DNA from 2 places in the Kitasatospora sp. NPDC056184 genome. Region 1 is predicted to be linked to the other one. Evidence: riboswitches for the same ligand, from Rfam matches in the RefSeq annotation. Region 1 holds a riboswitch; the other holds the start of a gene.
The links. Region 1 has a riboswitch for thiamine pyrophosphate ahead of ACFC0B_RS18075 (purine-cytosine permease family protein). Riboswitches for the same ligand answer to the same signal wherever they lie in the genome.

Region 1 (7,607 bases):
GGCGTCGCGCACGCCCCAGTCGCTGGCCAGCTGGTCCACGATGCTCAGTCCGCGACCGCCGTGCGAGGTCAGCGAGGGGCTGGACGGCGCCGGCCGGGTCTGCGCCCCGCCGTCGGTGACCTCCAGGGTCAGCACGCCGTCCGCGTGCATCTGCCAGCGGACCAGGACGCCGCCCGGGTCCTCGCCGGCCTCGCCCGGCACGGCGGCCGGTGCGCCCGGCCCGCCGCTCCGTGACGGTCCGCCGACCAGCAGGGGTTCGACGGCTCCGGCGCGGGCGCCCCGGCCGAGTGCGGGCAGGGGCCCGAGCGGACGGGCGTAGCGACAAGCGTTGCTCAAAAGTTCGGAAAGGATCAGAACGGCATCATCAATGACCGGTTCCGGTATCTCGCGGTCTCCCAGATCTCGACGCAGTCGGCGCCGCGCGACCCCGACACTCGCTGGGCCGTGCGGCACCGCCATGGTCGATGAAGTCGGCACTTCACGCGCCACCATCAACGCCACCCCCGGACCTCCTTCAGCGTATGCCGAGGGATGGATGCCCCTTGGCAATACGTCGGAAACGACCGTGCGGCGATCCCGCGCGGACATTTGACGGCCGTCCACCGTCGGTGCGCGAGAGGTGATTCGATGCTCACCCTGTGTCGTGAAACTGTATGAATTGCGGCAGAAATCGTTGTCGAAAGGTTTGAGTCCCTACCAAGACGGTCAACGGCCGATGGTGATTGAACGGTTCACCACAGCGGTACCACGCATCACGGGACGACCACCCGCCCCGGGCCGGTACCGGTCGCCGGGGTCGGCCGCCGGGGTCAGCGGCCGAGCTGGGCCAGGACCTCCGCCGGACGGTTGGTGATGATCGCCGACACCCCGAGCTCCAGGCAGAGCTCGACGTCGGCCGGCTCGTCGACGGTCCACACGTGCACCTGGTGGCCGAGCTCGCGCAGCCTGGTCACCAGCCCCGGCCGGGCCCGCACCAGCTCGATGCCGGGACCGGCGATCCGCGCCCCGCCCGGCAGCGGCGCGCCCGGGCGCAGCCGCCCGCGCAGCACCAGGCCGCGCTCGAACAGGAAGACCCGCTGGTACTGCGGCGCGGTCGCCGCGACCCGGGCGAGCGCGAGGGAGGAGAAGCTCATGATCCGGGCGTTGACGCCGTGGTCCCGGCCGTCCGTACCGCCGCCGTCCGTGCCGCCGCTGGCGCCGCCGCCGATCCCGAACCGGTCCAGCATCCGCAGCAGCTCGGACTCCACCCGGCCGCGGAACCGCACCGGGTGCTTGGTCTCGATCGCGAGGTCCACCGGGCGCCCGCAGTCCACCACCAGCTCCAGCAGGCTCTCCAGCCGCAGCACCCCGCGCAGCTCCGGGTCCTCGCTCGGCCGGCCGGTCTTCCAGGCGCCGAAGTCGTGCGCCTCCAGCTCCGCCAGCGTCATCGCGGACACCGTGCCCCGGCCGTCCGAGACCCGGCCGATCCGCCGGTCGTGCACGCAGACCAGCTGCCCGTCGGCGGTCACCCGCACGTCGCACTCCAGGGCGTCCGCCCCCTCGGTGAGCGCCCGGCGGTAGGCGGCGAGGGTGTGCTCGGGCAGGGCGAACGAGGAACCGCGGTGGGCGATCACCTGGACGGGCGGAGCGGTGCGGGCCGTCGCGGGCGAGACATCAGGGCTGGTCACGCCCTACACGATAGGCCGCGTACATGACGCGGAGGCGACGACCGCCCCAACCTGCGGGGCCGTCTCGCCTCCGGGCCCGCGGCGCCGGGCCGGGGTCAGCGCGCCTCGGCGCCCCGGCCCCGGGTGAGCGGGGTGAGCGCCCAGGTGGCCAGGGCCGGCACCAGGAAGCCGAACAGCGAGGCCGAGGTCCACTCCTGCGGGGTGAAGTGCAGCGCCTCCTGCGCGGAGGTCCAGAGGTCCGTCCACCAGCCGGCCACCGCGGTCGGCGCGATCAGCTGGTAGGCGGCGAAGCCCAGCGCCCACGGCAGCAGCATCAGCCAGCGCGAGGGCGCGTCGGCGGAGAGGTCCCAGCCGCGCCGCCCGGCGCCGAGGAAGTAGTCGACCGCCAGCACCGCGAACATCGGCACGAAGACCGAGCCGATCAGCCCCAGGAAGGCGTAGTAGGAGTCGGTGAACTCGGTGATCTGCAGCGCGAGCACGGTGATCAGCACACCGATGCCGCCGGTCAGCACCCGGCGGTCGACCCTGGGCAGCAGGTTGTGGATCGACATCGCGGTCGAGTACACGTTCGCGAAGGACTGGTCGGTCTCGCGCAGCACCAGCACCAGAAGGAACAGCCAGCCGGCCCAGACGCCCAGGAAGGAGTCGAAGATCCGGGCGGGGTCGCCGTCCGCCTGCAGCAGCGCCATCAGCCCGAGCACGTAGCACCAGACCTGCGCCATCGTGTAGCCGGAGAAGCTGCCCCAGAACGCCGCGCGCGGGGTGCGCGAGTGCCGGGTGTAGTCGGCGGCGAGCGGGACGAAGGAGATGGACACCGCGATCATCGCGTCCGTCGCCCGCAGGAAGCCGTGCCAGTTGCCCGCGCCCGGGTCCGGGACGCCGTGCCGGCCGAGCTGGACGGTGAAGTAGACCATCGCGACCGCCACCGCGACCGCGACGAAGCGGCGCAGCACCGCGATCGCGCCGAGCGGCCAGATGGTCAGTGCGGTGGTCACCGCGCCGGCCAGCACCACGAAGACCCAGCGGTAGCCCTCGGTGCCGACCACCGTCTGCGCGCCGAGCGCGATCGTCAGCAGCTCGTAGACGCCCCAGCCGATGCACTGGACGATGTTGAGCACCGTCGGCACGTAGGACAGCCGGGTGCCGAACAGGCCGCGCAGGTTCGCCATGGCGGGCGCGCCGGTGCGCGCGCCGATCAGCGCGGCCACCCCGAGCATCGCGGTGCCGACCGCGGTGCCGGCCACGATCGCGGTCACGGCGGCGGCCAGCGACAGCTCGCTCCCCTTGGCGCCGAGCACGGTCGCCGCGGTGGTGAACCCGATCAGCGAGACGCCGAGGTTCATCCAGAGCGCGAAGTGGTCGCGGAAGCCCAGGGTGCGGGGCGGTTCGGTGTCCAGCACCAGCGGCGCCTCGGTCCGGGCCGCGGGCTCCAGGACGGCGGTGGCCGCGGGCGCGGTGCTCCCTTCGGGGGAACCGGGGGCGGTGCCCGCGGCGTCCTGCTGCGGGGGGACGTGCGCGGACGCGGGCGCGCCCGAGGACGAGGACGATGAAGCGGACGGCATGGCCGATTTCTCCCTACGCCGGCATTACCCGGACAGGTTCCGGCGGTCTGCGCCCCCTCGACGGCCGTCCACGGGGTCCGTGGCGTACGGTCGACCGGCGCACTCTCAGCCTGGTGGGTCCAAGCTCCCGCGTGTCAGTTCGGAGCGACAGGCTAGTCGCCGTCGGGGGGAACGCCAAGGCGGGCCGGGTCGGACGCGGCGCTGCGGCGGCTGTCGGGCCCGGCTAAGGATTCTTATGAGTTCTTCAGAAGGGTCCTTACGGCAATCGAATCGGGTGTGCGAAAAACTATGGTTGTTGGTCCTGTCAGCTATGGAGGTCGTCCGTGAGCACCGAGCGCGAGGTTGGGTCCACCGGGCCGCAGGGGGAGCAGCTCTCCGTCGGCCAGGGGGTGGTGGGTTCCGCTTCTGACGGTCCGGCGCAGCAGCCTGCGGCCGCCCCCGCCCCCGTAACGACGCCCGCAGCCGACCCGTCCGCCCGGCCGGCCCCGGCCGCCGAGGGGGGCTCCGGCGGGTTCACGCCCACGCTGGCGTTCAGCAAGGTCGGCGCGCCGGAGCCGGCCGCCGCCCCGGCGCCCGCCCCGGCCGTCGAGTCCGGGTACCTCGACGCTCCGCCGCCGGTCCTGCCGCCCGCGGCTCCCGCCGCGCCGCCGGCCGCCCCGTACGGCGGCAACCCGTACGCCACCCCGGCCCCGGGCACGCCGGTTCCCCCGGCACTGGCCGCGCACGACCCGTTCGCCGCCCCGGGCGCCCCGCAGGGCCCGGGTGCGACCGGCCAGCACCACCACCCGTTCGGCGCCGGCCAGCCGCTCGGCGGCTGGGGCGCCCACGACATCACCCCCGGCGCGCCCGGGGCCCCCGGCGGTCCCGGCGGCCCGCTCGGCTACCCGGGCGAGTACCCCGGCGCCCCCGGCCCCGGCGGCCCGCGCAAGAAGCGCGGCGGCCTGATCGCCCTGGTCGCGGCCGTCGCCCTGGTGGCCGGCGTGGCCGGCGGCGCGGTCGGCGTGGCCGTCGCGGACCGCGACGACCGCTCGGTGAGCGCCAGGGCCGACCGCAACTCCACCACGGTCCAGGCCAACAACACCCAGAAGAACGAGCCCGCCCCGGGCTCGGTCGCCGGCATCGCGCAGAAGGCGCTGCCCAGCGTCGTCACCATCAAGGCCCAGGGCAACGGCGAGTCGGGCACCGGCACCGGCTTCGTCTTCGACACCGAGGGCCACATCCTCACCAACAACCACGTGGTCGCGCCCGCCTCCACCAGCGGCGGCAAGCTGACCGTCAAGTTCGCCGACGGCTCCTCCTACGGCGCCTCGGTGCTGGGCCGCGCCGAGGGCTACGACGTCGCCGTCATCAAGCTCGACAGCCCGCCCAAGGACAAGCTGACGCCGCTTCCGCTGGCCGACTCCGACAAGGTCAACGTCGGCGACTCCACCATCGCCATCGGCGCCCCGTACGGCCTGGAGTCCACCGTCACCACCGGCATCATCAGCGCCAAGGACCGCCCGGTGGCCTCCGGCGACGAGACCGGCGCGCAGGCCTCCTACATGAACGCCCTGCAGACCGACGCCTCCATCAACCCCGGCAACTCCGGCGGCCCGCTGCTCGACTCCGGCGGCGGCGTGATCGGCATCAACTCGGCGATCCAGTCCAACGCCTCCAGCAACGGCCGGGCCGGCTCCATCGGCCTCGGCTTCGCGATCCCGATCAACCAGGCCAAGTGGGTCGCCGACACCCTGATCAAGACCGGCAAGCCGGTCTACGCCAAGCTCGACGTGCTGCGCAACGACGACTACAAGGGCGACGGCGCGCAGATCTCGACCCGCGAGATCCAGGGCCAGGCGCCCGTCACCCCCGGCGGCGCCGCCGACCAGGCCGGCCTCAAGCCCGGCGACGTCATCACCAAGCTCGGCGGCAGCCCGATCGAGAACGGCCCCGCCCTGGTCAGCAAGATCTGGACGCACAAGCCCGGCGAGACCGTCGACGTCGAGTACACCCGCAACGGCCAGACCGCCACCACCAAGGTCACCCTCGGCACCCGCGTCGGCGACTGACCCCCCGACCCGCCCCGGAAACCCTGTGCACCGAACCCCGCCGGACCCGTTAGGCTGACCTCCGCCTGGAGAGCTGCCCGAGCGGCCTAAGGGAACAGTCTTGAAAACTGTCGTGCGGTGACCCCGTACCGTGGGTTCGAATCCCACGCTCTCCGCCGGTAGGGGAAGAACCACCTGCTCAAGGCGGGTGCCGAGATCGTCTCGGCACCCGCCTTCGTGCGTTTCCGGGGGTGTTCGGGGGTGTTCGGGGGTGGTGGGGCGGGTGGGGCGGCGTCCGGTTTCACCTGAACGGGGGGTTTGGGGCGGATGCGTCGTCTTGTGGGGGGCCGGGGTCCGTCTTTCAGGGCGTAAGGGGCGAACTGCCCTGGGCCCGGCAAGGAGAGACGGATGGCCTGGTACCCCGGTGCGGAGAAGATGGAGCTCGAACCGGAGTCGGACGAGCAGCCGGCGATCACGCCGACGCAGGTGATCTTCCACAGTGTGGCGGCGCCGTGGACGCCGCGGCGGATGTACGAGTACTGGCGGGACTCCACCAACCTGGAGTCCCACTTCGGGGTCGGGTACGACGGCAGCGTGGGGCAGTTCATCGGCACCGAGACCCGCGCCGACGCCAACATGCGCGCCAACCGCAGGGCCGACGGCACCGGTGCGGTGAGCGTGGAGTCGGCCAGTGACGACCAGAGCACCGACCCGTGGACGGATGCCCAGGTCGCCGCGCTCGTGGCGCTCGGGGTGTGGCTGCACCACCGGCACGGGATCCCGCTGCGGATCTGCTCGGAGTGGGACGAGCCCGGCTTCGGCGTGCACCGGATGTTCCCCGAGTGGTCGAACGGCGGGACGGCCTGCCCGGGGGACGTCCGGGCCCGGCAGTTCCGCGAGGTCGTGCTGCCCGGCATCGTCGCGGTGTCCGGCGGCGCGCCGCTGCCCCCGCCGAGCGGCGGGTCCGGGCCGGCCCGCTACCGGGTGACCATCAACGGGCTGGAGTACGGCTACGGCGCGCACGGGCCGCAGGTCCAGGAGGTGGGCGAGGCGCTCGTCCGGCAGGGCTTCGGCCGGCACTACCAGTCCGGGCCGGACCAGGACTGGCGGGACGCCGACACCCTCAACTACCAGGACTTCCAGCACAGTCTGGGGTACTTGGGCTCGGACGCCGACGGTGTGCCGGGCGAGGGGTCGCTACGCCGGCTGCTGGGCCGGCTGCCCTCCCCGCAGCGGGTCTCGCTCGCCCACGTGGTCGCGGCGGCGCGCACCGACCCGGGGGCCGAGCAGGGCCACCAGACGTACGGCGGCGAGGTGCGGATCGTCGAACAGGCCCTGGCGGACGAGGGATTCCTGGAGCAGCGCTGGGTGGACGGCTCGCTCGGCACGCGCACCGTGCAGGCGTACGCCGCCTTCCAGCGCAGCCTCGGCTACAGCGGCAGCGACGCCAACGGCATCCCCGGGCAGCGCAGCCTCCAGGTGCTGGGTCAGCGGAGGGGGTTCGACGTGACGGACTGAGCGTGCCGCCGGGAGCGGGGGGACGGGCGGCGAAGCCGGTGCTTGACCGTGACACCGTGTGAGGGTCTGCACTGGAGGAACCATGTTGAACATCGGAGACTTCGCCAAGCACGGCCGGGTGTCGGTCCGCATGCTGCGCCACTACGACGCCATCGGACTGCTCCGGCCCGCCCGGGTGGATCCGGTCAGCGGCTACCGCTGCTACGAGGCGGCCCAACTGGCCCGGCTCAACCGGCTCATCGCCCTCAAGGAACTCGGCTTCACGCTGCAACAGGTGCGGGCCGTCCTGGACGAGGAGGTGGACACGGCCGAGCTGCGCGGGATGCTGCGGCTGCGGCGGGCCGAGCTCGCCGCGGCGATGGCCGCGGACGCGGAACGGCTGGCCCGGGTCGAGGCGAGGCTCCGGACGATCGAGAGCGAGGGGACCATGTCCACGCAGGATGTCGTGGTGAAGCGGGTGCCGTCGGTGCGGGTGGCCGAGCTGACGGGCGTCGCGGCGAGCTACGAGCCGCAGGACATCGGGCCGGTGATCGGCCCGCTGTTCGAGGAGCTCTGCGGACGGCTGGCGGCGGCCGGCATCGCGCACACCGGCCCGTCCGTCGCCCGGTACGAGGACACCGGGGACGGCGACGGCTCGGTGCTGATCCGGGTGGCCGTGCCGGTCTCCACCGCGGTCGACCCGGCCGGGGAGCACGGCTTCGCGGTGGTCGACCTGCCGGCCGTCGAGGAGGCGGCGACCGTGGTGCACCGCGGTTCGATGGACGAGTCCCTGGGCTCCGTCCAGGCACTGGCCCGGTTCATCGAGGAGAGCGGCTACCGCTCGACCGGGTACG
Region 2 (7,607 bases), on a different contig from region 1:
GTCTCACCGTCGACCCGCTCGACTGGCAGGAGGTCATCGCCGCCGGCACCTTCACGGTCCTGGAGGGCCCCGTCCAGCGCTACGGCGCCCGCGGCAACGCCACCTCCGTCTACGTCCAGGACCCGGACGGCAACACCGTCGAACTCCGCTGGTACCCCGAGGACGCCGCCTGACCTCCGGCGCCCCCGGGCGCCGTACCGGGCGAGCCCGTCAGTACGGAAGCAGAACCGCGGTGTCGAGGGTGAAGCCGAACGGCTCCGGAATGTGGACGGCCTCCCCGAAATCGTCAAGGACGACTTCGGCCCGAAGGCGGCACCTTCACCGGCCCGTCGGCCCGGGGCGGGTGCGGGCCGGGGCGAGCAGCCGGCGCAGCGCCGTGGGGGTGTGTCCCACGTGCTCGCGGATGGTGCGGGTCAGGTGCGCCTGGTCGGCGAAGCCGAGCTGTGCCGCCAGGTCGGCGAGGCCGGGTTCGCCCTCGGCGATCCGGTCCATGGCCCGGGCGACGCGCACCCGGTTGCGGTAGCGGGTCAGCGGGACGCCCGTCTCCCTGGAGAACACCCGGCTCAGCCGGTAGGGCGACACCTCCAGCAGCGCGGCCAGTGCGCAGAGCCCCGCGGCCTCCGGGGCCTCTTCGATGATCGCCTCGCGCGCCGCCGCGGCCAGTGCCCGGTCGGCCGGCCGGGAGCGGACGGTCGGCCCGCCGGCCGCGGCCGCGACGAGGCGGAGCAGTTCCTCCGCCAGCGCGTAGTCGATGTCGCCGGTGCCCGCGGCGGCCACCAGACGGCGGTGGGCGAGATCGACGCGCGCGTCGACGTGCACCGTCGTCGCGGCGGGCGGGCGCCCGAGGAGGGAGGGCTCGAAGCTGACCGACGTGCAGACGTCGCCGCCGGCCGGGTGCGCGAAGCGCTCCTGTTCGCCGGGCGTGCCCACGTAGGCCGTGGTCCGGTCCAGATCGGCGTCGGCGCCGTCGGCCGACCGCCGGAACCTGCCGCGTCGCACCAGCACCAGCCGGTGGTCGTCGCGGGTCTCCGGCCGCGACCACCGGGCGTGGTCGGAGCGGCACCCCACCACGGTCACGGTGAACTCCGGCCGGGCGGCGAGGGTCGAGGCGGACAGCATGCCGCGAACGGTACCCGCCGGGTAGGACAGGACGGCCCGCAAGGATCTTCAAGACCTCCGGCGCCACCGCCCCGGATGCTGGGGCTCACGTGATGACACGAAGGGAACCGTCCATGGCCTCGATCCACAAGGAAATCGTCATCGATGCCCGCCCCGAAGCGGTGTGGTCGGTGCTCAGCGACTACGGCGCGGTGCACGAGCGGATGGCACCCGGGTTCGTCACCGGCACCCGGCTGAGCTCGGACACGCGCACCGTCACCTTCGCCGACGGCACGATCGTGCTCGAACGGCTCGTCGACCTCGACCACGAGGCGATGCGGGTCGCCTACACGGTCGTCGGCGGAAGCCTCCACCCGTCCCACCACCACGCGTCCATGCAGGCCCTTCCGGAGGCCGGCGGCCGGACGAGATTCGTGTGGCACATCGATGTCCTGCCCGACGCCCTGGCCGCACCGATCGCCGAGTTCGTCGAGCACGGTTCGACGGTGATCCGCCGCACGCTGGAGGCCGCTCCCTCGGCCCCCGCCCGGACCGGTGCCCGCCCCGACCGCGACCCGGCGAGCAGCCGCGACGTCGTCCGGGCCGCCTGGAAGGCGTTCGCCACCCACGACGCCGATGAGATCTCCGCGGTCTTCACCGAGGACGCCGAGTGGCTGGCACCTCCGGGGAACGCGACGGCCACCGCGCTGGACCGCCCCAGCCACATGGTCGGAAGGGCGGCGATCACGCGCTTCCTCGCCGAGGACTTCTCCCGCCTGTTCGCCGGTGACGTCGACGTCGCCTTCCACGGCTTCCACGCCGACGGCGAGCGCGTGGTCGTGGAGGAGACCATGACCGCGACGCTCGCCGACGGCCGCCACTACGCCAACGACTACTGCCTCGTCTTCGAACTCCGCGACGGGCTGATCCACCGCGTCCGCGAGTACCTGGACACCGCGCGCGGACACCGCATGGTCTTCGGCGGCGCCGAGGAGTAGCCGGGGACGGCACAGCGCCGCCCCGGGGCGACCGGGGCGGCGCTCGGGTGTCGCGGGTCAGTCGGCCAGGGGGAGGTAGACCTTGTTGCCCTGGGCGGCGAACTCGGCGGACTTCTCGGCCATGCCGGCCAGGGCATCCGCGTCGTAGCCGGAGCCGACCGCGGTGGAGCCGTCGCCGTGCTCGTCGCGGATCTTCTGGGAGATCTTCATCGAGCAGAACTTCGGACCGCACATCGAGCAGAAGTGGGCGGTCTTGGCGGGCTCGGCGGGGAGGGTCTCGTCGTGGAAGTCGCGGGCCGTCTCCGGGTCGAGGGCCAGGTTGAACTGGTCCTCCCAGCGGAACTCGAAGCGGGCGTCGGAGAGGGCGTCGTCCCAGGCCTGGGCGCCGGGGTGGCCCTTGGCGAGGTCGGCGGCGTGGGCGGCGATCTTGTAGGTGATGACGCCGGTCTTCACGTCGTCGCGGTTGGGCAGGCCCAGGTGCTCCTTGGGGGTGACGTAGCAGAGCATCGCGGTGCCCCACCAGGCGATCATCGCGGCGCCGATGCCCGAGGTGATGTGGTCGTAGCCGGGCGCGACGTCGGTGGTGAGCGGGCCCAGGGTGTAGAAGGGGGCCTCGTCGCAGATCTCCTTCTGGAGATCCATGTTCTCCTTGATCTTGTGCATCGGGACGTGGCCCGGCCCCTCGATCATCACCTGGACGTCCTTGGCCCGGGCGATCCGGCCCAGCTCGCCCAGGGTCTGCAGCTCGGCGAACTGCGCCTCGTCGTTGGCGTCGGCGATCGAGCCGGGGCGCAGGCCGTCACCGAGGGAGAAGGTGACGTCGTAGCGCGCCAGGATGTCGCAGAGCTCCTCGAAGTTGGTGTAGAGGAAGTTCTCCTGATGGTGCGCCAGACACCAGGCGGCCATGATCGAGCCGCCGCGCGAGACGATGCCGGTCTTGCGGCGGGCGGTCAGCGGCACGTAGCGCAGCAGCACGCCGGCGTGCACCGTCATGTAGTCGACGCCCTGCTCGCACTGCTCGACGATCGTGTCGCGGTAGACGTCCCAGCTGAGCTCCTCGGCCCTGCCGTCGACCTTCTCCAGCGCCTGGTAGAGCGGGACGGTGCCGATCGGCACGGGGGAGTTGCGCAGGATCCACTCGCGGGTGGTGTGGATGTTGCGGCCGGTGGAGAGGTCCATGACGGTGTCGGCGCCCCAGCGGGTGGCCCAGGTCATCTTCTCCACCTCCTCCTCGATCGAGGAGGTGACGGCCGAGTTGCCGATGTTGGCGTTGATCTTCACCAGGAAGTTGGTGCCGATGATCGCCGGCTCGACCTCGGGGTGGTTCACGTTGACCGGGATGACGGCGCGGCCGCGGGCGACCTCCTCGCGGACGAACTCGGGCGCCAGGCCCTCGCGCAGGGCCACGAACTCCATCTCGGGCGTGACGATCCCGCGCTTGGCGTACCCGAGCTGGGTGACCGCGGCACCGTCGCGGCCGCGCAGCGGGCGGCGCGGGCGGCCGGGGAAGACCGCGTCGAGGTTGCGCAGGTCGCCGCCGCGCGGCGAGGTGTGCCGGATGCCGTCGTCCTCGGGCCGCGCCTCGCGGCCGTCGTACTCCTCGACGTCGCCGCGCTGGCGGATCCAGGCGTCGCGCAGGGCGGGCAGGCCGCGCCGCACGTCGGGCTCGTAGGCGGGGTCGGTGTACGGCCCGGAGGTGTCGTAGAGCGGGACGGTCCTCCCGTTGGTGAGCACGACCTCGCGGTACGGCACGCGCAGGTCGGGGCGGGACCCCTCGCGGTGGGCCTTGCGCCAGGCCGGGGTGGGGTAGCCGGTGCCCGCGCTGGTGACGGCGGCTCCCGGGCCGGACCGGTCCTGGTCCTGGTCCTGGGCCTGGGCCTGGGCCTGGGCAGACTGCGGCTGTGCATCGAAGGTGGTCATCGGACCTCAAACTCCCTACGCCGGCATTACCCGGTCAGGTTCCTGCGGTCGACGCAGCCGCCGGTCCGTCCGTCGACGTCCCGTTCAGCGCCCTCTCAGCCCGGTGCTCCGAGCTCCCGCGTCCGCAGGCGGTGTTGCCCGCGCATGACGTCCAACACCGTAGCGAGCCGATCGCCGGAGGTCCAGAGCGGGTCGGGGAGGGGGAACGTCGAGGTCCGGACGGTGAACGGGGGGCGCGAGGCCGCCGCTGCGGGCAGACTGGCCCCGTAGCGGACGAGGCGAGGAGGCCGGCGTGGTCGGGAGCACGGGGCGGGTCACCGGGGCGGTTGGCGCGGGGCTGGTCGGCGAGGTGATGGTGCACGTGCCGGAGCGCCAGGGCACCGAGGCGTTCCTCGCCTACCTGGCGGTGCCCGGCGAGCGGCTGACGGTCGGGACGCCGGTGGTGGTGATCGAGTACCAGCCGCCGCGGACGGTGTACGTGGCGCCGATCGGCCCGTGACACTCCGATGACCCTCCGGTGACGACCTTGTGACGGTGGGTCATGTCACTTCCCTTTTCCCGGGACCGGCCCGGGCGGACAATCCGAATCGGCGCATCTGCTGCGCCGGAAGGGGGAGTTGAACCATGGGAATCATCATCGCCTCGGCGGCCGCCGGGGCAGTGATCATCGGGATCACGCTCTTCAAACTCATGTGGCGGGTGGCCGAGCCGAACGAGGCACTGATCATCTCCGGCTCCCGGCACCGCACCGAGGGGGTCGGCGACGGTCTGGGCTTCCGGATCGTCACCGGGCGCGGCACCCTCGTCACCCCCGGCCTGCAGGGGGTGCGGCGGCTCTCGCTGGACCTCAACGAGGCCGAGCTGAACGTCGAGTGCGTCACCACCCAGGGCATCCCGGTCCGGGTGAAGGGCGTGGTGATCTTCAAGGTCGGCGACGACGACGTCTCGATCGCCAACGCCGCCCGCCGCTTCCTGGACCAGCAGAAGCTGATCAGCCAGCGCGTCCACAACGTCTTCGCCGGCCACCTGCGCTCGATCGTCGGCGGGCTCACCGTCGAGGACATGATCCGCGACCGCGAGCGGCTCACCGGCGAGACCAGGGCCGCCTCCGGGCTGGAGATGGAGAAGCTCGGGCTGATCATCGACACCCTGCAGATCCAGGAGATCATCGACCCGACCGGCTACATCAAGAACCTCGCCATCCCGCACGCCGCCGCCGTCCAGCGGGACGCCCGGATCGCCCAGGCCGCGGCGGACCGGCTGGCCACCGAGGCCGAGCAGGAGGCCGCCGCCCGCAAGGCCGAGGCGACCCGCAACAGCGAGATCCAGCAGTCCTCGTACCAGGCCGAGATGGACACCGCCACCGCCCGCGCCCGGCAGGCCGGTCCGCTCGCGGACGCCGCCTCCCGGCAGGAGGTGGTGGTCCAGGAGACCCGGGTCGCCGAGCTGGAGGCGCAGCGCAAGGAGCAGCAGCTCCAGATCGACGTGCGCAAGCCCGCCGACGCCCGCGCGTACGACACCCGCACCTCCGCCGAGGCGGCCCGCGACGCGCGGATCTCGGCCGCGCAGGCGCAGGCCCGGGAGACCGAGCTGGCGGCGGCCGCCGAGGCCAGCCGGGTGCGCATCGCGGCCGAGGCGGACGCCGAGGCCACCCGGGTGCGCGGGCTGGCGCAGGCCGAGGCGACCACGGCGACCGGGCAGGCGGAGGCGTCGGCGGCCGAGGCGCGCGGTCTGGCCGACGCGGCGGCGGCGCGGGCGATCGGGCTGGCCCGGGCCGAGGGCATCAAGGCGCGCGCCAACGCCCTGGCCGAGAACCAGGACGCCGTGGTGGCGCAGGAGTTGGCGGAGCAGTGGCCGCAGATCGTCCGGGCCGCCGCGGAGTCCTTCGGCAACGTCGAGCACATGGTGCTGCTGAACGGGGCCGACGGGATGGGCGAGCTGTTCGCCAAGGCGCTCGCGATGGGCGGCACCGGGCTCGGGCTGGCCCGGCAGCTGCTGTCCACCGTCGGCCCGGACGGCGCCGGCCCGGGGGCGGGACCGGCGTCGGCGGCGCAGGCGGCCGTCCCGGTGCCGCTGGACGCCGCACCGGTGGACGCGGGGCCGGTGGACGCGGTGCCCGCGGGCTTCGCCGAGCAGGCCCCCGACCAGGACTGACGCGTTTGGGTAGCCCGGTCGCGGGGGGCGGGGGGGGGGGGGGGGGGGGGGGGGGGCCCGGGGGGGGGGGGGGGGGGGGGGGTGGCGCCCCCAGGCCCCCCCCGCCGGCGGGGGGGTTTGGGCGCCCGGGGGGGCCCCCCCCCCCGCCGGGCCCCCCCCCCCCCCGCGACCGGGTGCGCCGGACGATGAGGGCATGCATCCAGCAGCCACCGCGCGGATCGGCATCACCGCCGTCGGATCCCACCTCCCCGCCCGCCGACTGACCTCCCGGCAGCTCCAGGACGAGATCACCGCCGGCGGCCGGCTGCGCCTGCCGGAGCGGACCTTCGAGAAGGCCACCGGCATCGTCACCCGGCACTTCGCCGCCGACGGCGAGTACGCCTCCACCCTGGCCGTCGGGGCCGCCCGGCGCGCCCTGGACTCCCGCGGACTGCACCCGCTCGACCTCGACCTGCTGCTCTTCGCCTCCGCCACCCGGGACGTCGCCGAGCCCGCGACCGCCCACCTCGTCCAGGCCGAACTCGGCTCCCGCGCCCACGCGTTCGACGTCAGCAACGCCTGCAACAGCTTCCTCAACGGGATCGACCTGGCCCGTGCGATGATCCTGGCCGGCCGGGCCCGGCGGGCCCTGGTGGTCACCGGCGAGACGCCCAGCCGGGCGATGCGCCGCGACCCGCGCGGCGCGGAGGAGTTCCGCGACGGCTTCGCGGGCTACACCTTCGGCGACGCGGGCGCCGCCGTGGTCGTCGAGGCGGTGGAGCGCGGCGGCATCCTCGACGTGGACACCGAGACCGCCTCCGAGCACTGGGAGGTCGGCGGCATCCCGGGCGGCGGCTCGCGCCATCCGCGCGGCGACGAGTACAGCTACTTCCGGGGCGGCGGCACGGAGTTGCGTACGGTCTTCGAGAAGATCGGCGCGGACATCCTGACCCGGACGGCCGCCCGCACCGGCCTCGGCTGGGACGACTACGCCCGGGTGCTGGTGCACCAGGTGACCGTCCCCTACCTGGAGCGGTTCGTCGAGGCCACCGGCGTCCCGGAGGAGAAGCTGGTGGTCACCGTGCCCGAGCTCGGCAATGTCGCCAGTGCCACGATCGGCGTCCAACTCGACCGAATACGCTCGACGTTGGTTCCGGGTGACAAGGTGCTGATGGTGGGCCTCGGCGGCGGCGCCAGTCTGATGACCATGGTCTGGGAGGCGTCGTGACCGCGCTGTGGGTGATCGTCCCCGCCTACCAGGAGGAGGCCCGGATCACCGCCACCCTGGACGCCCTCGCCGCCCAGCGGGACCGGGACTTCACCCTGCTGGTCGCCGACAACGGCTCCACCGACGGCACCGTGGACGCCGTCCGCGCCTTCGCCGCCCGGGCGCCGTTCCCGGTCGAGGTGCTGGTCGAGCCGGAGAAGGGCGTGGGCTCCGCCGTCGACACCGCGTTC

Region 2: it holds a riboswitch for thiamine pyrophosphate, as region 1 does, so the genes downstream of both, thiC (phosphomethylpyrimidine synthase ThiC) here and ACFC0B_RS18075 (purine-cytosine permease family protein) in region 1, are expected to answer to the same signal.

The regions. Positions count from the first base shown of each region.
Region 1 is NZ_JBHJUI010000008.1:127,923-135,529, forward strand. Features, by position in the region: gene ACFC0B_RS18065 (ATP-binding protein) at 1-336, opposite strand, end outside; gene ACFC0B_RS18070 (glycerophosphodiester phosphodiesterase) at 810-1,667, opposite strand; gene ACFC0B_RS18075 (purine-cytosine permease family protein) at 1,763-3,229, opposite strand; TPP riboswitch at 3,223-3,370, opposite strand; gene ACFC0B_RS18080 (S1C family serine protease) at 3,553-5,277, shown strand; tRNA gene ACFC0B_RS18085 (tRNA-Ser) at 5,345-5,432, shown strand; gene ACFC0B_RS18090 (peptidoglycan-binding protein) at 5,665-6,774, shown strand; gene ACFC0B_RS18095 (MerR family transcriptional regulator) at 6,857-7,607, shown strand, end outside.
Region 2 is NZ_JBHJUI010000007.1:85,260-92,866, reverse strand. Features, by position in the region: gene ACFC0B_RS16295 (VOC family protein) at 1-173, shown strand, start outside; gene ACFC0B_RS16290 (helix-turn-helix domain-containing protein) at 319-1,119, opposite strand; gene ACFC0B_RS16285 (nuclear transport factor 2 family protein) at 1,233-2,096, shown strand; gene thiC (phosphomethylpyrimidine synthase ThiC) at 2,154-4,016, opposite strand; TPP riboswitch at 4,012-4,146, opposite strand; gene ACFC0B_RS16275 (hypothetical protein) at 4,309-4,515, shown strand; gene ACFC0B_RS16270 (SPFH domain-containing protein) at 4,641-6,170, shown strand; gene ACFC0B_RS16265 (3-oxoacyl-ACP synthase III family protein) at 6,364-7,377, shown strand; gene ACFC0B_RS16260 (glycosyltransferase) at 7,374-7,607, shown strand, end outside.